DNA from 2 places in the Cohnella massiliensis genome. Region 2 is predicted to be linked to the other one. Evidence: predicted binding sites of a transcription regulator. Region 2 holds the regulator's gene; the other holds the start of a gene.
What was found. The regulator LexA, encoded in region 2, represses DNA repair genes until DNA is damaged. The targets are predictions, from matches to a motif close to CGAACATATGTTCG.
Positions count from the first base shown of each region.

Region 1: the regulator LexA is predicted to act here: its motif matches at 1,941-1,954, upstream of B7E11_RS07680 (ImmA/IrrE family metallo-endopeptidase).

Region 1 is NZ_LT821257.1:248,335-257,949, forward strand. Features, by position in the region: gene B7E11_RS07665 (hypothetical protein) at 1-560, opposite strand, end outside; gene B7E11_RS07670 (sigma factor-like helix-turn-helix DNA-binding protein) at 670-1,251, opposite strand; gene B7E11_RS07675 (helix-turn-helix domain-containing protein) at 1,501-1,878, shown strand; gene B7E11_RS07680 (ImmA/IrrE family metallo-endopeptidase) at 1,980-2,531, shown strand; gene B7E11_RS07685 (type 1 glutamine amidotransferase domain-containing protein) at 2,629-3,162, opposite strand; gene amt (ammonium transporter) at 3,248-5,557, opposite strand; gene B7E11_RS07695 (alpha-glucosidase) at 5,845-7,551, opposite strand; gene B7E11_RS07700 (glycoside hydrolase family 32 protein) at 7,548-9,077, opposite strand; gene B7E11_RS07705 (carbohydrate ABC transporter permease) at 9,077-9,615, opposite strand, start outside.
Region 2 is NZ_LT821259.1:2,239,123-2,248,737, reverse strand. Features, by position in the region: gene glnA (type I glutamate--ammonia ligase) at 1-623, shown strand, start outside; gene B7E11_RS24230 (H-type small acid-soluble spore protein) at 760-951, shown strand; gene B7E11_RS24225 (YjfB family protein) at 1,018-1,194, opposite strand; gene B7E11_RS24220 (GntR family transcriptional regulator) at 1,350-1,997, shown strand; gene B7E11_RS24215 (metallophosphoesterase family protein) at 2,148-3,143, shown strand; gene B7E11_RS24210 (DUF2905 domain-containing protein) at 3,278-3,502, opposite strand; gene lexA (transcriptional repressor LexA) at 3,603-4,226, opposite strand; gene B7E11_RS24195 (DUF896 domain-containing protein) at 4,940-5,125, shown strand; gene B7E11_RS24190 (hypothetical protein) at 5,160-5,717, shown strand; gene B7E11_RS24185 (HAD family hydrolase) at 5,714-6,511, shown strand; gene B7E11_RS24180 (1,2-dihydroxy-3-keto-5-methylthiopentene dioxygenase) at 6,642-7,181, opposite strand; gene metH (methionine synthase) at 7,337-9,615, shown strand, end outside.

The sequences.
Region 1 (9,615 bases), on a different contig from region 2:
GCGTTGCCCGGCCCCGTTTCCATGCCGCCGAGCCGCCAAAGCACGGCGGGGCGCAAATAGGAAGACGGCCACTCGTTCAGGCAAACTTGCCAGGAGCCTCCCAGCAAAGCCCTCGTCCAAGCGGCGATCGCTTCCAGCCACGGATCGTCCGGGACGGTTTCGGCCAGCGCCGCGGGCTGCACGGCGTCGACGGCGAACCGCAAAATCCGCGACAGCGTCTGCCGCTCGCCGTCCACGCGATCGCGGCCGATCGTGCCGATGTACCGGCAGAAGAAGGCGTCCCCCGTATCCGGGTCCGTCATCGTCCGCTCGTCCAGCGACCGGATGACGGATTCCGCCAACCGGTCGACGGCATCGAAGCCCGCCGCTTTCGCTTCGTGCAGCCACACTTCGTAGCGCTTGCGGAACCCGGGAAACCCGCTTCCGCTGCCGGTTTCCCACCCTTGCTGAAGGACCAGATAAGGCTTGTCCGCCGACGCGTAATCGTCATGGGGCTCCAGCACCCGCCCGCCGAGCGCGGGAATGTCAGCGGAGAGCCGCTGACGGATGGTGTTTCTCATGACAAACCGCCACATCCTTTGCCGCCAATTTGCTTACCCTCCCAAGATCCGATTTCGGAACAGGAACGTATGTTCCTGCCCCTCATCTATAAGTGGCATTCGTACGACATCATCCGACGAGGAACATGCCGCCGACGTTCGCCGAAATTTTCCGCTGCGCCCGCAGCACGTAGGTGGAGACGCTGGACTTGCTGATGCGGAGCAGGCCGGCGATTTCCGCATTGGAGTAGCACTGGGCGTGGGCGAGCACGTAGCAGTCTCGTTCCCGTTCGGTGAGTCCCGCCATGGCGGCTTCGATCCGGCTCTGCCGCTCGCTCCCGCCCGCCTCGTCGGCTGCTGTCCGGGAATCGGCCGCGGCCGCGGCGGGCAGCCGGGCCGGATCCGTCAATATTTCGCGCTGAGCGCCCGACCGCCGCTCGATTCCCCGCCGGTTGCCCGGCCTTCTCCCGGTTTCCAGCCATTCGATGACATAATTGCAGCTTGCGATCATCTCGATCACGAGCTTGCGCTGCCGTTCCAGTTCGAGCAGCTCGTCCATTTGCTCGATCGTCCGAACCGGCTCCAGGGCCGCGATCCCCCTCGTGAGCCGGTCGGCCGCCAGCAGCAGCCCTCTTCTCGTCTCCCGGTACGTTTCGGCCGTCGCCTTCCCCAAATCCGCCTTGTTTCCCCTTACGGTCGCTTCCTTTTCCATGCTTTTACCCTCGCTCTCTTCTGCTTTTTTGGTTTTTGCCAATTTGGCAAACATACGATATGCGAAAACTGCGAAAAACAACAAAGTCGGCCGCCCCCATGCGAATCTCCGAAAGGGAACGTGTGTTCGATTATATTTTGCCAAAACGGTAAATGTCAATCCTTTTGGACAAATTTAGATTCTTTATTTTGCCGAATCGGAAAATATGGTATACTGGAACTACCTTATCTCGAAAGAAGGAAGATGGTCATGACGCTGGGCAGGCGGCTTCGCGAACGAAGAGACAGCTTGGGCAAAACGCAACTGGACGCGGCCAGAGACCTCGGCATCAGCAACGTGCAGCTTTCCCGTTACGAATCCGACGACCGCAAGCCGGAGCCGGAAATGCTCCTCAGGTTCGCGGAATATTATCATACGACGGCCGATTATTTGCTGGGCCGAACCGACGAATGGCAGCCGAACTCCTCGGAAGCGTTCGAGCAATTCATCCGGAACCCGGAGCACGGCATTTTTTTCAAGGACTACCTGGAAGCGCCGGAGGAGCGGAAAGCGGAGATGCGCAGATTCTGGGAGTTCATTCGGGAGAAAGAGAAAGGCCGCAAACCTGGAGACCGGCAAGGGGAATGACGGAACCCGATCTGACGTACCGCGATTAACGCCCGCATGGGCTTTTATTTATCGCTCTTTACCGAACATACATTCCCACTGGGGCGAGGTGCATTTTATTTATGCTGCGATACTACCAGCCGACTCCGTTCGAAGAATGGATTGAAAATTTGTGGCGAAAAGCCGGCATCGCGACGCCCGAGCAGCTGACAATCGACGAGGTGGCGGCCCGGCTCAACGTTTGGGTTCACTATTTGAACGTTTCGAGCCGGGCGCTCGAATGGACGGGCATGCGCTCCATCCTGATCGACAAGCGGCTGAGCCGGGCCGAGCAGTGGGGGGACTTTCTTCACGAGCTGTGCCATATTTTGCGGCATGCGGGCAATCAGACGTTGATGCCCCGTTCTTTTCTGGAGCATCAGGAGGCCGAAGCGAACCGGTTCGCGCTGTATGCGTCCATGCCTTATTACATGTTGAAAAAGATCCGCCTGCCCGAACGGCGAAGCGAAGCGATCGCTCACATCGCCTCCAGGTTCGGCGTGACCTTCTCGCTTGCGAGCCGGCGTCTGGACCAAATTCAACGCCGCACGTTCGAAGCGATTTTGTGGGCGGAATTCGGACGGCTGGAGCTCGAGCGCCAACAGCGGCTTCGCTGCTCCGGCCAGCGGCCGTGAGAACGAAGCCGGCATGAGCGTCGGCGCGATCCCCCGGCGAAATAACGGCCGCCCGACACCGTCAAACAGTGCCGGGCGGCCGTTCGAGCCGTTCCGTTCAATATGCCGAGACGCCGATCTTGTCGATGATGGCCTGAATGAAAGCCGGCTCGTCCTGCGGCCCGCGCGACGTGATGAGATTCCCGTCCACCGCGACTTCCCGGTCGACGAACGTTCCGCCCGCCTCCTCGATCTCGCCGCGAATGCCGGCATAGCCCGTCAGCGTCTTGCCGCCGAGCAGGCCCGCCCTGGCCAGCACTTGCGGGCCGTGGCAGATCGCGGCGATCGGGATGCCCTTGCCGTTCGCCCGTTTGACGAAGTCGACGATCGCTTCGTCTTCGCGGAGCGCCGCGGGGGACTTGCCGCCCGGGATGATAACGGCTTCGTAATCTTCCGGGTTCGCTTCCTTGGCCGTCAGGTGGGAACGGTAGGAAATCGTGCCCTTCTTCCCGCGCAGCTCCTGATTTTTGGCAAGGCCGATAATAACGGGGTCGTTGCCGTTTTCGACGATCGCGTCGTAAGGATTTTTCATCTCGGAATCCTCGTAGCCGTCTGCAAGCAGGAAGGCGACTTTACGGACGCTTTGTTTCATGGCGGTCACATCCTTTTGCCGTTTACGGTTAGATTACCCAACCGGCCGGCATCCGAACCCCGTCGCCTCCGCCCATGCGCTTTCCTTAGTGAATCAATTCCGGCTTCGTCTTGAACTTCTGCATCGTCAGGTCAAGCGTGCCGCTTTGGCCCCGCAGCTCCAGTACCCGATCGCCGATTTGCGAGGTGAACGCGCGGTTTTCCTCGATTTGGTCGAGCACGCGCCGCATCCGGTTCATCATCGCTTCCAGTTCGTCGTATTGACGCCGGCGGGCGTCCTTCATGGCGGAAGCGTTCGCCTGCAGTTCCTCGACTTCGTCCGTGAATCCCCGCGCCTTCTGGTACATCGATTCGATTTCCGACGCCGTGCGCTTCACCTTCTCGGGAATTCGCGACAGTTCCTCATTCAAGTATTCGAACGTTTGGCGGAAATGAGCCGAGCTTTCGCGGCCGCTGACGACGGCAGCCCCCATTCGGAGCATCAGCTCGCGAATGTTTTGCGTGGACAGCTGCGTTTCCCCGGACAGCTTCTTGACTTCCTGCGCGACAACCGCGAAGCCCTGGCCGTATTGCCCCGCCCGCGCGGCTTCGATGCCCGCGTTCAGCGCGAGCAGCCCGATCTGTTTGGAGATGTCGTCGATCGTAGCGATCACCGATTCGCTCCGGCCCGAAGACGCCGAAATCTCGCTCATCGCTTCCGACAGGCGCCGCATCGCTTCGCCGGCTTCGGCGAGCCCCGCCTCCATCGTGCCGATGTTCGCTGCCATTTCGTTCATCTGCTCCCGGGTCGAGCGCATATCCTGCGAAATGCCGTTCATGATCGCAATAGACTGTTCGAACGCGGCCAGCGCTTCCCGGTCCGTCTCCATTTCCGACTTCATCCGCGCCTGCATCTGTTGAAAATAATCGTACGCCTGCCTTACGGATTCGTCCTGCAGATTGGAGTTGTCGTTCAGCTGCCGGCTCAGCTTCATCATCTGCTCGGAGCTGGAATGGACGAATCCGGTCTGCCCTTTCACCTGATCGACAAGCTGGCCGATTTTGTCCAACAAATAGTTAAACGAACGGTTCAGTTCCTCCGTATCGTCTCCCGGCTCGATTTCCAGCTTGCGCGTGAGATCGATTTTTTCCGAGGCGATTTCGTTCATTGCCCGCACCGTGTCGAGCAGCGACGTCCTTGCTCCGTGCTCGGAAATGTTCAGGCCGATCAGCTCGTCCTCCCGGCCAACGCGAAGCCGGATCGTTTTCTTCAGCAGCCAGTAGACGACAAACCCGAGGACGAACGCCCAAACGAACACGACGCCGGCCCCAAGCGCCTGAACGCCGATCTGTTCCCAGCGCGATCCGGCCGCGAGCTTGTCCGCTTCGCCGAAAATCCCGACGGCCAGCGTTCCCCACGCCCCGCAAACGCCGTGAACCCCGATCGCGCCGACCGCATCGTCCACCTTCAGCACGTGATCGATAAAACGGATCGCCGCGACGACGAGCAGCCCGCCGATCGCGCCGGCAAGCAGCGAATGAAGCGGGGTAAACACGTTGCAGCCCGCCGTGACCGATACCAGGCCGCCGAGAATGCCGTTCAGCATATCCTCCGCACGCGGACGCCGGTCGACGATCCAGCTTGCCGCCATCGCCAGGAAGCCCCCGGCCGCTCCGCCCAGCGCCGTGTTCAGCGTAATGAGCGCAATATCGGGGCTGGCGAGCGTCGTCGAGCCGGCGTTGAAGCCGAACCACCCGAACCACAGCAAAAACACCCCAAGCGCCGCCAACACCAAATTCGAGGCCGAGAAGCGGTTGCTCTTCCCGTTCGGCTCGTACTTGCCGATCCGGGGACCGATCGCGATCGCCGCGGCCAACGCCACCCAGCCGCCGACCGAATGGACGACCGTTGAGCCGGCAAAATCCATAAAGCCAAGCTCGTCCAGCCATCCCTGCTGGTCCGGATTCAGCACGTCGCCCCAAACCCAGTGGCCGACGACCGGATAGATGACCACGGTCACGACCGCCGTTCCCACTAAATAGGCGAACAGCCGGGCCCGTTCGGCGATCGCTCCCGAAACGATGGTGGCCGCCGTGCCGGCGAAGACGATTTGAAAGAACATCATCGCCCAGTTCCACGGATCGCCGTCCCATCCCGATAAAAAGAATCCGCTCGAGCCGAACCAGCCGCCGACCGTATCGCCGAACATGATGGGAAAGCCGACCAGCGAAAAAAGCAAAACGGCGACCATGATGTCGGCTACGTTTTTCATCGCGACGCTGATGGAGTGCTTGGCCCTCGTGAGCCCGGCTTCGACCAACGTGAACCCCGCCTGCATGGAAAACACGAGAATGCCCGCGAAAATCAGCCAGACAAAGTCCAGCGTTTGCTGCAAGGATGAGAGGGAATTATCCATAAAGCGTTGAGATCCTCCTTATTTCCTAATCATATGTAACATCCATGTAATAATATGTCGAATTTTGCAGTATTTCGATCCTTTCATTTGTCGCAAAAACTCGGAACCCATCAAAATTATGTCATAGAAAGTACCATCTGTAAACGAAGAACTCCCGCTTTGTTCATGAAATTTTCATGAAGAGGGGAGATCGACGCAAAATAAAAAGCCGAAGAGGCGATTGCTCGCTTCATTCGGCTTTGCCCTCTAAGCCCAGACATGGCGTTTAGGTATTAAGGGCTATTCGGTTATTGCTTGAATACGACCGCTTCGTAGGGAGCCAAGACACCTTCGCCGCGCTTATCCGCATTGGTTAGGACAAGCTGCGCCCCGGCAGGCTCTGCGACGGCCACCGCACGGTCCGTAAAATTGCACAGCACCGTCCAGCGTTCTTCGCCGAGCGTCCGGACATAGCCGCCGATCTCCGGGCTGTCTTCGTGGATCTCTTCGAACGCGCCGTACACCAGCGCCTTGTTCCCGCGGCGAAGCGCAATAAGCTTGCGGTAGAAATGAAGCACGGACGATTCGTCCTTTATCTCCCGCTCCACATTGATCTCCGCATAGTTCGGATTAAGCTTCAGCCACGGAGTGCCCGAGGTGAAGCCGGCCGCATGCCCGCCGTTCCATTGCATCGGCGTCCGTCCGTGGTCCCGGCTGCGGTTGGCGAGAAAATGCATCACCTTGGCCGCGGTTTCCGCCGTCGCCTCCGGATCCTGCTCGACCTGAACGCGGTACAGATTGACGCTCTCGATGTCCCGGTACTCGTCGATTGAATCGAAGCTTCCGTTCGTCATGCCGATTTCCTGGCCCTGGAAGATGAACGGCGTGCCGCGCATCAGAAAATAGTAAGCGGCGAGCGCCTTCGCCGACCGGCTCCGATACGCACCGTCGTTGCCGAATTTGGACACCGAGCGGGGCGAATCGTGGTTTTCGAGAAACAGGCCGAGCCAGCCGCTTTTGTTGGACTCGTACTGCCATTTGGCCAGCGCCGCCTTGAACTCCTTCACCTCGAACGACCGCAGCACGCCCTTGCGGCCGGGCTCCAGGTCAAGCTCGATATGGTCGAACTGGAACAGCATCGAAAACACGCCGTCTTTTTCGTCGACATAGCGGGGAATCTCTTCGATCGGCACGCCCGGAGCTTCGGCGACCGTGACGACGCCGCGGGGCGCCAGCACCCGTTCCTTCATCTCGCCGAGAAAATCGAGAATGCCCGGCTGATTGAGACTGGCGCAATTGACCGTCACGTACGGCCGCCCGTCGGGGCTTTCCAACTGCGGATAAGCCTGGTTCTTTTTGATGAACGTAACGGCGTCGACCCGGAACCCCGCGATCCCTTTGTCCATCCACCATTCCATCATCCGGTAGATCGCCTCGCGGACATCCGGGTTCTCCCAGTTCAAATCCGGCTGCCGCCGGGAAAAGCAGTGTAGAAAGTATTCGTCCGTCGTTTCGTCGTATTCCCATGCCGAGCCGCTGAAGCCGCATTCCCAGTTGGTCGGCTCCTTGCCGTCCTTCCCCGGCTTCCAGATGTACCAGTCGCGCTTCGGATTGTCCTTGGAGCAACGCGACTCGACGAACCAGGCATGCTCGTCCGACGTATGATTGGCAACCAAATCCATCAGGATGCGGATGCCCCGACGCTTCGCTTGCGCCAGCAGCTCGTCCATGTCCTTCATCGTGCCGAATTCGGCGAGAATGGCGTGAAAATCGCGAATATCGTACCCGTTGTCGTCGTTCGGCGAATCGTAGACCGGGCAAATCCACAGCAGGTCGATGCCGAGAAATTGCAAATAATCGAGGCGGTCGATGATGCCGCGAATATCGCCGACTCCGTCGCCGTTCGAATCCTGAAAGCTGCGCGGATAAATTTGATAGGCCACGCTTTCCTTCCACCACGGTCCGGCCGCCTCGTCGGCCGAACGATCTTGCCGCAATGTATCGTTATCGCTCATAAGGTCGTTTCCTCCGTTCCGTTCGACTCGTTCCCGATCGGGTAACAATCGCCGAGCGCCCAGCTCTCCAGCTCGCGAATGACCATGCCGCCATCGGCGAAAAAGCGAATGCCGACCGACCCCTCGCCGGGATAAATCCGGGCCGTCATCGCGACCTCGCCGTCTTCCGTGAACACTTCGACGGAAGACCGGTCGACGAACACGCGCAGCGCCAGCTTGCCCTCGCGCAGAGCGACCGGCGCTTGCCGCTCGCCGCCCGGGCCTTGGCCGGACGCGTTCCGGTCCAGCTCCAGAACGCCTTCCTTGCCGTCGTATGTCAGGACGGTCCGCTCGCCGTCCGCTTCGCCGCAGCGGAGCATAAGGCCGAACCGGCTTGCCGGACGTCCCTGCAGCACGACGGCCAACTCGAGACTGTCGCCTTCCACGCCCGGCAGGTTGACCTCCTCGCCGCCCCGCACTTCGACGTTTTCGTAGCGGATGCCCTCTCCCCTGAGCGCCTCCAGCTCCCGTGCCGGAAATACGAGCAGCCGGTCCTCCCTCAGCTCCAGACGCCGCGGCAGCGTCATAGCGCCGGCCCAGCCATGCCGCCGCTCCGGCATCAGGCTTTCCCACATGTTCATCCACGCGATCATTACCCGCCGGCCGTGCGCGTCGACCGTCGTTTGCGGCGCGTAAAAATCAAAGCCGTAGTCCAGCAGGCGGAACGGGCCATGGGACATCATGCCAGTCTCCGGATCGAGCTTGCCGAGCACGTACCCCGATTGGTCCTTGTTGCGGTACAAGTAGCCCTCGGGTTTCATTCCCTGCGGGGACAAGACGAGCACGTCCTTGCCGTCTAATTGAAACACGTCCGGACACTCCCACATATAACCCGGATTGCGCCCGCCCTTGGCCATGACGTTGACGAATTCCCACTGTTTGAGATCGGCCGAACGGTACAGCAGCGCCTGGCCGATTTCGTTTTTGCTGCGGGACGCGATGACGCAATAGTAAAGATCCCCCTGTTTCCAAACCTTCGGATCGCGGAAATGGAATGGGTGGATGTCCCCTTCGGGCGTCGCGCCGATGACCGGATTTTCCGGCAGCTTGACGAAGCGGACGCCATCTTCGCTGACAGCGAGGCACTGCGTCTGAAGCAGGTCGGCCGCCTGATCCGGACCGGTCCAAACATTGCCGGTGTACATCAGGTACAGCTTGCCATCGGCTTCGATCGCGCTGCCCGAGAAGCAGCCGTCGCGATCGTACTCCTGGTCCGGCGCAAGCGCGATCGGAAGATGCCTCCAATGAACGAGGTCGGGACTGATCATATGCCCCCAATACATCGGGCCCCATTCGGGCTTGAACGGACAATGCTGGAAAAACACGTGGTATTTGCCGCGAAAATGAATAAAGCCGTTCGGATCGTTCATCCAGCCCGCCTGGGGCGACAAATGGTAACGCGGCTTCCATCCGCTGCGCGCGACCGCATCGCGGACGGAGGAAATGTGCCGATTCGCTTCCGCGATAAGGTCGGGTATTTCATTCATTATTTAACGGCTCCTTCAACAACGCCATCGATAATCTGCTTTTGCATGGCAAAATAAAATACGATAACGGGAATGATCGACAGCACGAGCGCGGCCATCGCCACCCCGTAATTCGAGGTGTATTTTCCGAAAAAATAAAACGTCGACAGCGGCAGCGTCCGGTCTTCCGGCTTAATCAGCGCGAGCGAAGGAAGCAAAAAGTCGTTCCAGATCCAGAGCACGTTCAAAATGGCCAGCGTAGTGGAAATCGGCTTTAAGATCGGAAAGACGATTCCCCCAAATACCCGGACTTTGCCCGCTCCGTCGATCAGCGCGGCTTCTTCCAGCTCCTTGGGCACGTTTTTCACGAACCCGTGATACATAAAGGTCGCCATGCTCATGCCGAAGCCGAGATAGAAATAGATCAGCGCCCACTTGCTGTTGAGCAGATGCAGATTGCCGTACAGGGTGACGAACGGAATCATCAGCGCCTGAAACGGAATGATCATCGACGCGACGAGCGCCATCAATAGATAGTTGTTGATTTTCCATTTCCAAC
Region 2 (9,615 bases):
GAATCAACGGTTCCGGCATGCACTGCCATCAATCGCTGTTTACCGGCAGCGAGAACGCGTTCTATGACGAAAACGACAAGCTGGGCCTGAGCACCGTCGCGCGCCAATACATGGCGGGCATCTTGCACCATGCTCGCGGACTGGCCGTCATTACGAATCCGACGATCAATTCGTACAAGCGCCTCGTTCCCGGATACGAAGCGCCGTGCTATGTCGCCTGGTCGGCGAGCAACCGCAGCCCGATGATCCGGATTCCGGCTTCCCGCGGACTCAGCACGCGCGTCGAGGTCCGCAATCCCGATCCGGCCGCCAACCCGTATTTGGCCCTGGCGGTCATGCTGAAGGCGGGCCTGGACGGCATCAAGCGGAAGCTGCCCCTTCCGGCGCCGGTCGACCGCAACATTTACGTTATGACCGACGAAGAGCGGATCGACGCCGGCATTCCAAGCCTCCCGGTCGACCTGCACGAAGCGCTGAACGAGCTGATGCGCGACGAAGTCATCTGCGACGCTCTCGGCGACCACGCGTTGAGCTATTTCTACGAGCTGAAAGCGATCGAATGGGACATGTACCGGACCCAAATTCACCAGTGGGAGCGGGACCAATATTTGATGACGTATTGAGAAACGAACGATGGAAATCCCTTGGCGCTTCGGCGCCGGGGGATTTTTTCGTGTACGGCCTCGGACGCATGATGTTCCGATCCAAGGCCATACTGATACGGAATCGTCGCCGCAAAGGCGGACAGGAGGGGATAGGATGAACACGCAGCGCGCATCGGAAATCGCCGAATCGCCGATCATGGCGAATGTGACGCTCGACGGAACTCCGGTTTACATCCAGCATGTCGACGAGGACACCGAAATGGCCCGCGTGTTCCCGCTGGACCATCCGGAGCGGGAATTGAGCGTGCCGGTCGGCGAGCTGGCGGAACAGCCGGCGGAGGAATAGGAACGCGCAATAAAGAGAGGCCGCTCGCCCGGCATCTGCATGCCGGGAGGGGCCTCTTTTTGCCGATCAGACTTTAATATCCAGCTTGCCGCCCAAATTCGGATCGAGGCTTTGGCTCGCCATTTGCACGAACATTTGGCCCTGGATTTCCGCCTGGTTTTTCGCCATCGCCAGCACTTGGATCCCCACCGATTGCTTGAGCGCGGATTGACTTAACGAGATCGATAGAGCTCCGACGTCCATTCGTTCCACCTCCCCCTGCATTCATTATCGGATGCGCTAAACAAAAGATGAAGTTTCTAACATGCATTTAACATTCGGATAACAATTCCATTCTTTTAAATGTCGGTTCGTTTTGCTAACATTAATTTAAAAAAAGCAAAGGATTTGTGCGGAACATGTCTCCCCCAACATTGGAAACAAGGGCCTATCAGGAACTTCGCCGGAGAATCATCGCGGCGGAATATTTGCCCGGCACGCTGCTCTCGGAAAACGATCTTGCCGAGCAGCTGCAAATGAGCCGGACGCCGATCAGGGCGGCGATTTCTTTGCTCGTGACGGAAGGGTTCGTCGAATCGTTTCGCGGGCGCGGGGTTATGGTCAAGGAAATTTCGTTTCGCGAATATGCGGAAATGATCGAAGTGCTCATTTCGATGCAGCTTTACGTCATCAACACGGCGGAAAGACGCGGGTTGACGTTCGACCTGCAGGCGCTCGGCAGCCATCTCGAGCGTCAAATCGAGGCGAAGGAAGCCAATGACGTCCCCGGCTATTACGAAAGCTTTCTGCTGTTTGTCGAAACGATCATTCGAACGATTCACAATCAGCACATGCTGGGCGTGCTCGAGCAGACGAGAGGCCGATTTTTATTCAAAATCATTTCCTATCGCAAGCAATTCCCGCAGCATAAGCCGAGCAAATCGCTGGAATCGAACCGGAAAGCGTACGAGGCGCTTGTCAGGGGAGATCTGGAAGCGGCCAAAGCGGCGATTTTGGAAATTTATACGGTGACTTATGAAAGTTTGATTATGAACGGAATTATATAAAGAGAACGACGGGCTTTTCGAAGCTCGTTTTTTATTTTTTTTCTATAAAATTTAACAAAAAGGAGTCGGTTCGTTAACACACAACTTACATACAACCTGCACACTGTTTATATGGCCAATATTGAAATTCGGAAAGGAAGCGTAACGAAAATGACGACCTCATTGGATCGCAAGCGCAACGAAATGTTTATTGACGAAAGCCGGTTCGCCACGGACAAGCGTCCGTGGTTCGGGCAATTGCCCGAAGGGTTGAACGGAAACTTCTCCTTCGCCGTTATGGGGGACCGCAGCGGCATGATGACCGCCGGAGTGTTCGAGCAAGCGCTGGAACTGCTGAAAGATTTGAGGCCGGATTTTGTCCTCTTTGTCGGGGACCTGGTGGAAGGCTACTGGAAGGACGCCGCGAAAGCGCGCGAAGAATGGGAGTATATCGACGGTCAAATCGCGGCGACCGGCTTGCCGTTCTTTCAGACGGTCGGCAACCACGATTACGGTACGCAGGCGATGGTCGACGTATGGCGCGAACGCAAAGGAGCGGATTACTACGCGTTTCGGGTCGGCGATACGCTTTTTCTGACGTTGAATACGGAAGATCCGTTCGAAGAGATGTCGGACGAGTTCATCGATCTGGTCAAGCGCGCGACGGAAAAGGTACATCGCGAGCCTGAGCGCACGCTGGACTATATGAAGGAGTTTTACGACGAAATCGTCAGCCGCCTGACCCCGGACCAATTGCAGGAGATGTCGAAAGTAGGTATCGGAATCGGCGACCGGCAGCTGGCGTTTTTCGAGAAAGTGCTGGCCGAAAATGAGGACGCAAGGCATACGTTCGTCAGCATGCACAAGCCGGGCTGGAAGTCGGATAGCCCGGAATTCGCCCGTATCGAATTGCTGCTGGGCGATCGGCCGTATACCGTTTTTGCCGGACATTTTCACTCGCTCGAGTTTTCGCGTCAGGACAACCGCACTTATATTCAGTTGGGCCGCACCGGAGCCGCCGCGCATGGAACCGAAAGAGCGGACGACAACCTCATGTTGTGGGTGAATGTTCGCGACGGCAACGTTTCCTATCGGGTCATGCATTTGGACGGGGTAACCGGCATCGAAGCTTACGCTCCTCGATCTCACGGGCATACAGAGGGATGACCGGATGGAGCCGGTCGATATCGGCTCCTGATTTCGAAAGACGCCTGCCGCTCGCGGTGGCATTGGCGACATGTATGCCGCCATGCCGGACAACGCATGCAAAAACACGCCCGATACGGGCGTGTTTTTGCATGTTATGACTTTGTAAACAAGCGGATGACATACGCGATCGCCGATAAAATGACGCTGATCAAAATGCAGGTGACGATCGGAAAATAGAAGCGGACGTTCCCTTTCTCGAACGATAGATCCCCGGGCAGCCTGCCCAGATTCAGGTACCGGCCCGCGACCATCCAGATCAGCCCGACGACGATGAGCAGAACGCCGGCGCCGATCAGCAGCTTCGGCATGGAATTCACAGCATCACCCATTCCCAGAAATTGGACCCCGCGATCGGATTCGGAACCCGGGCGGGAAAAGCCGGATAAGAGGATGAGGCCTTGGCGCGGGCTTGGCCGATCAATGGAAGTTGCGAATAAGCCCGACCACTTTCCCGAGGATGGTTACGTGCTTGAGCCGAAGCGGTTCCATCGTGCTGTTCTCCGGCTGAAGCCGGATATGGTCCTTCTCCTTGTAAAACGTCTTGACCGTCGCTTCGTCGTCCTCGGTCATCGCGACGACGATGTCGCCGTTGTTGGCTGTCTGCTGCTGGCGGACGATAACGTAATCGCCGTTGAAAATGCCCGCCTCGATCATACTCGAGCCGATGACCGACAGCATGAACACCGGCTGATCTCCCACCATATGAACCGGAAGGGGGTAATATTCCTCGATGTTCTCCGTGGCGGTAATCGGGACGCCGGCGGTCACTTTGCCGACGAGCGGAACGTGGCGCACCGAACGCGCGAACGGGTCGAACTTCTCCTCGTCGTCGCCAAGGATTTCGATGGCGCGAGGCTTGGTCGGATCGCGGCGGATCAGGCCCTTCTTCTCGAGGCGATCCAAATGGCCGTGCACGGTCGAACTGGAGGCGAGGCCGACGGCTTCGCCGATTTCGCGGACGGACGGCGGGTAGCCCTTGTCTCTTACTTCGTTCTTGATAAATTCCAAAATCGCTGTCTGGCGATTCGACATCTTCGACACGCCGAAGCCCTCCCCGAATGAAATAAGATCTCTTTAGTAAATAATAACATAGAACCGGAGTTCGCACAAACATTCGTTCTCCGGGAACAAATGTTCCGAAAAACGCTTGATTCAAACGTATGTTCGTGTTATTCTGTGATCAGAACAAACGTTTGGGGTGAGCTCGATGGTTCAAGTATGGGTAATGAATTCAACCAATAGCTCTGTACATAAGCGCAACCGGCATGCCGCAGGAGAAGGCTCTCGTCCGTCAACGGCGGCTCGTTCCTTCAAAGCGGCTAGAGTTCTGTTCTTTCTTTTTTCTTTCTTCGTTTTATTTGCCGGCTTCAGCTTGTTGCGCTCGTTTGCCGAACCGGAGTCGATTCCGGAAGCCTCGGCCGTCGAGAGGTCGGTTGTCGCTTCGTCCGGCGACACGCTTTGGTCTATTGCGTCGGATTTCAAGAAGGACGGGATGGATACCCGGGAAGCGGTCCATCGCATTATGAAGCGAAACGGCCTTTCGGCTTCCTCGATTGACGACGGGCAGAAATTGATCATACCTGCCGACGTCCTTCCATGAGTTTTGGAAACGGCGCGCGATCATATACGTATATCTTAAGGTCGGCCCGCAAACGAGGGCGGCCTTTTTCGATTGTCTTCGCCTTGACAGCGGACAAAGGAAAATGTCAAAGTATATAGAAGGATTAGCGGCACGGAAGGGGAGTGAACGCAAGATGCAGGAGCTGATCGCCAGAATTAACGAGCTGTCTCGAAAACATAAATCGGTCGGTTTGACGGAAGAGGAAAAAGTCGAACGCGATAAGCTGAGACGCCAGTATTTGGGCAACATCAGGCAACAGTTTCGACAGCAGCTGGACAGCATCGAATGGACCGACGAACCGCCGCCGCCCAAGCATTGACGCACGATTGGAAGCAGCCGAAGGAGGAGCCCGAATGTCCCGCTCATGGGAGAGAATGATCGAACGCAATCAGAAACAGGTAAACAAGCGCCGCAAAAAGGAAGGCAAGCAAGCGTTGACGGCAGCCGGTTCCAAAATCGAGAAATTCAAGGGACGGAGCTATTTCGCGCCGATTTTGCTGTTGCTTGTCGCGGCGTTTTTTATTGTCGTCTCCCAGCCGTGGTCGGACGCCTACGAGCAAAACGCGACGCTGTTTTGGCTGACGGTCGTCGCTTACGTTCTGCTTGCGTTGGTTTATTTTTTGCGTCGCCCTTATTTGTCGATCGCGAAGGATGCTTTGGAAACCCGGCGCTTTACGGGGTACAAGCGGTTGAAGCCGGCGGAAATCCGCAAAATCGTGCAGCAGCCCGGTTATATCATCGTTGAAACCGTGAAAGGCGGGAACTGGGTGTTTTCCCGTTTCAAAAACCTTTACCCGATCGAGGAAATGGGCGAACGCCTGCGGGAATATGCGATCGCGCACAAGATCGAATGGGAGCAACGCGAAACGGTCAAAGCGCAGAGCGATAAGGAGAAGTGGACCGGAAAATGACGATCAAAGCGGTACTGTTTGATTTGGACGATACGCTGCTGTGGGACGAGCGCAGCGTCAAAGAAGCGTTTGAAGCGACCGCAAGCTGCGGAGCGGAGCGCGCGGGCTTGACGGCCGACGCGCTGGAAGCGGTGGTCCGCGCCGAGGCGCGCGGACTTTACGAGAATTATGAAACGTATCCCTTTACCCAAATGATCGGCATCAATCCGTTCGAAGGCTTGTGGGGGAATTTCAGCGGCGGCGAGCACCCGATGTTCCGCAAGCTGCAAGGAATCGCGCCGGGCTACCGGCGGGACGCCTGGACCCGAGGGCTGGCCGCGCTCGGCGTCGATAACGCGGCGCTCGGCGCGGAACTGGGCGAGATGTTCGCGTCGGAGCGGCGCAAGCGTTCGCACATTTACGACGAGACGTTCGAGGTATTGGACGAGCTGAAAAAGTCGTACAAGCTTCTGCTGCTGACGAACGGATCGCCCGATCTGCAGCAGGAAAAACTGGACGGAGCTCCGGAGCTCGTTCCTTACTTCGACGAAATCGTCATTTCCGGAAACTTCGGCGAAGGCAAGCCTTCGCCCCGGTTGTTCGAATTCGCCCTCGGCCGGCTGGGCATCGAGAAGTCCGAAGGCGTTATGGTCGGCGACAAGCTGACGACGGATATTAAAGGGGCGAACGGCATCGGCATGACGTCGATCTGGATTAACCGCCACGGGACGACCCGGGACGACGAGATCGTGCCGGCGTATGAAATCGCCAGCCTGACGGAGCTCCCGAAGCTGCTCGAACGTCTGTCCTCTTAACGAAACGATGATTTGATCGAACGGATTCTTTCCGATCGCGAACAGAAAATCCCCGGCCGTCAAACCTTTGGTTTGAGCGGGCCGGGGATTCTTTCGATGTGCGGTTCTCTAAAGGTCGCAGCCGACCGGATTATTTTACGAATTCCGGATCCTGGAACGGGTGCGCGATCCAGCCTTCGGTTTCGATGAACAAACGCACGGCGACGACTTTGCGGGATTCCGTCAGCGTAAAGAAGTGCGGATTGCCTTCCGGAACGGAAATGACGTCGCCGGCCGTCAGAATGACGTCAAAGTAGCCGACGGAATCGTCGCCTTTGATGATGAAGATGCCTTCGCCCGCGGCGATGGCGCGAACTTCGTCTTCGGTGTGCGTGTGAACTTGCTCGAATTTTTTCAGCAATTCTTCGATGTTGGGCGTAGCGTCCGAGAGGGCGACGATGTCCCAGGTTTTGTAGCCGCGGCGGCCGGCCAGGTCGCGAATTTCGGCGTCGAACGTGGACAGGATTTCTTGCTTGTCCTCGTCGGTCAGGCTGAAATTTTCCCGCAGGCGTTCCGGCAGCTTGGACGGATCCCAGTGTTCGTACAGTACGCCTTGCTTCTCCAGGAAGGCGCCGACATTCGCTTCTCCTTCGATCAACTCGTTCGTATTGCGAACGCGAATTTTAGCCATGGTTAATTCCTTCTTTCCCCATAAGAATTAGAGTAATTGTATTATAAACCAAAGTTCGCCGCCTGTCGACGTGATACGAGCATCTTTCCGAGTTCATCCGATTCTGGTAGTATAAAGGTTAACGATTTTTTCAGATGGAGGAAAGTCGCCCAATTATGACTTTAACGTATATGAAGCCGTCTTTGCAAGAGGAGATGGCCAAGCGCATTTTGATACTCGACGGTGCCATGGGCACGATGATTCAACAGGAAAATCTCGGCCCGGAAGACTTCGGCGGCGAGGAGCTGGAAGGCTGCAACGAGATGCTCGTGCTTACGAGGCCGGACGTCATTGCCAAAATCCACGAGGCTTATTTGGCCGCGGGTTCGGATATTATCGAGACGAATACGTTCGGCGCGACCAGCGTCGTGCTCGCGGAATACGATATTCCCGAGAAAGCGCGGGAAATCAACCTGGCCGCGGCGAAAATCGCCAGAGAAGCTTGCGAACGCCATTCGACGCCGGACAAACCGCGTTACGTCGCGGGCGCGCTGGGACCGACGACGAAGACGTTGTCCGTCACGGGCGGCGTCACCTTTGAGCAGCTCGTCGCTTCCTACCGGGAGCAGACGGAAGCGCTGCTCGAAGGCGGCGTCGACGTGCTGCTGATCGAAACGTGCCAGGATACGCTTAACGTGAAGGCGGCCGGCATCGGCGTCAGGCAAGCGTTCGAAACCGCGGGACGCAAAGTTCCGGTCATGATCAGCGGCACGATCGAGCCGATGGGGACGACGCTGGCCGGCCAAAGCATCGAATCGTTCTACATTTCGCTGGAGCACCTCGATCCGATTTCCGTCGGCCTGAACTGCGCGACCGGCCCGGAATTTATGCGCGATCACATCCGGACGCTGGCGGGCATTGCCGACCGCGCGGTCAGCTGCTACCCGAATGCCGGACTCCCGGACGAAAACGGGCATTACCACGAGTCCCCGGAATCGCTCGCCAAAAAGCTCCGCGCGTTCGCCGAGCAGGGCTGGCTCAACGTCGCCGGCGGCTGCTGCGGCACGACGCCGGCCCACATCGCCGCCATGGCGGAAGCGATGAAGGACGTCGCGCCGCGCAAGCCCGAGGGCGCGCACGCTCCGGCCGTATCCGGCATCGAGACGGTATACGTGGAGGACGGCGGCAGGCCCTATATGGTCGGCGAACGGACGAACGTGCTGGGCTCGCGCAAGTTCAAGCGGCTCATCGCGGAAGGCAAGTACGAGGAAGCTTCCGAAATTGCCCGCGCCCAGGTGAAAAGCGGCGCGCAGGTGATCGACATTTGCGTGCAGGACCCGGACCGCGACGAAGCGGAGGACATGAAGCGTTTTCTCGAATTCGTCACGAAAAAGGTGAAAGCCCCGTTCATGGTCGACACGACCGACCCGGCGGTTATCGAGCTTGCGCTCAAGTACATTCAGGGCAAATCGATCATCAACTCGATCAACCTCGAAGACGGGGAAGAGAAATTCGAGAAGGTGATGCCGATCGTTCACCGGTACGGAGCGGCCGTCGTCGTCGGCACGATCGACGAGCGCGGCCAGGCGATCACCCGGGAAGACAAGCTTGAGGTGGCCGTCCGGTCCCGCGATTTGCTCGTGAACAAGTACGGCTTAAAGGAAGAGGACATCATTTTCGACCCGCTCGTGTTCCCCGTCGGGACGGGCGACGAGCAATATATCGGTTCCGCCAAGGAAACGATCGAAGGCATCCGGCTGATCAAGGAAGCGATGCCGAAATGCCATACGATTTTGGGCTTGAGCAACATCTCGTTCGGCTTGCCCGAGGCGGGCCGGGAAGTGCTCAATTCCGTTTTCCTCTACGAATGCACGAAAGCGGGCCTGGATTACGCGATCGTCAACACCGAGAAAGTCGAGCGCTACGCGTCCATCCCGGCGGAGGAGCGGCGGCTTGCGGAGGAACTTCTGTACAACACGAACGACGAGACGCTTGCGGCGTTCGTGGCGTCGTTTCGCGACAAAAAAGTCGAGAAAAAGGCGAAGGCCGAAAATTTGACCTTGGAGGAGCGCCTGGCCGGATACGTGGTGGAGGGGAGCAAGGACGGCCTGCTTGCCGATCTCGACCTGGCGCTGGCCAAGTACAGCCCGCTCGAGATCATTAACGGCCCGCTGATGGACGGCATGACGGAAGTCGGACGGCTGTTCAACAACAACGAGCTGATCGTGGCGGAAGTGCTCCAAAGCGCCGAAGTGATGAAGGCGTCCGTCGCTTATCTCGAGCCGCATATGGAAAAGGCCGATTCCGCCGTCAAAGGCAAAATCATGCTCGCCACGGTCAAAGGCGACGTTCACGATATCGGCAAAAACCTGGTCGAAATCATTCTTTCGAACAACGGGTACAAAATCGTCAACCTGGGCATCAAGGTGCCGCCGGAACAGCTGATCGAAGCCTA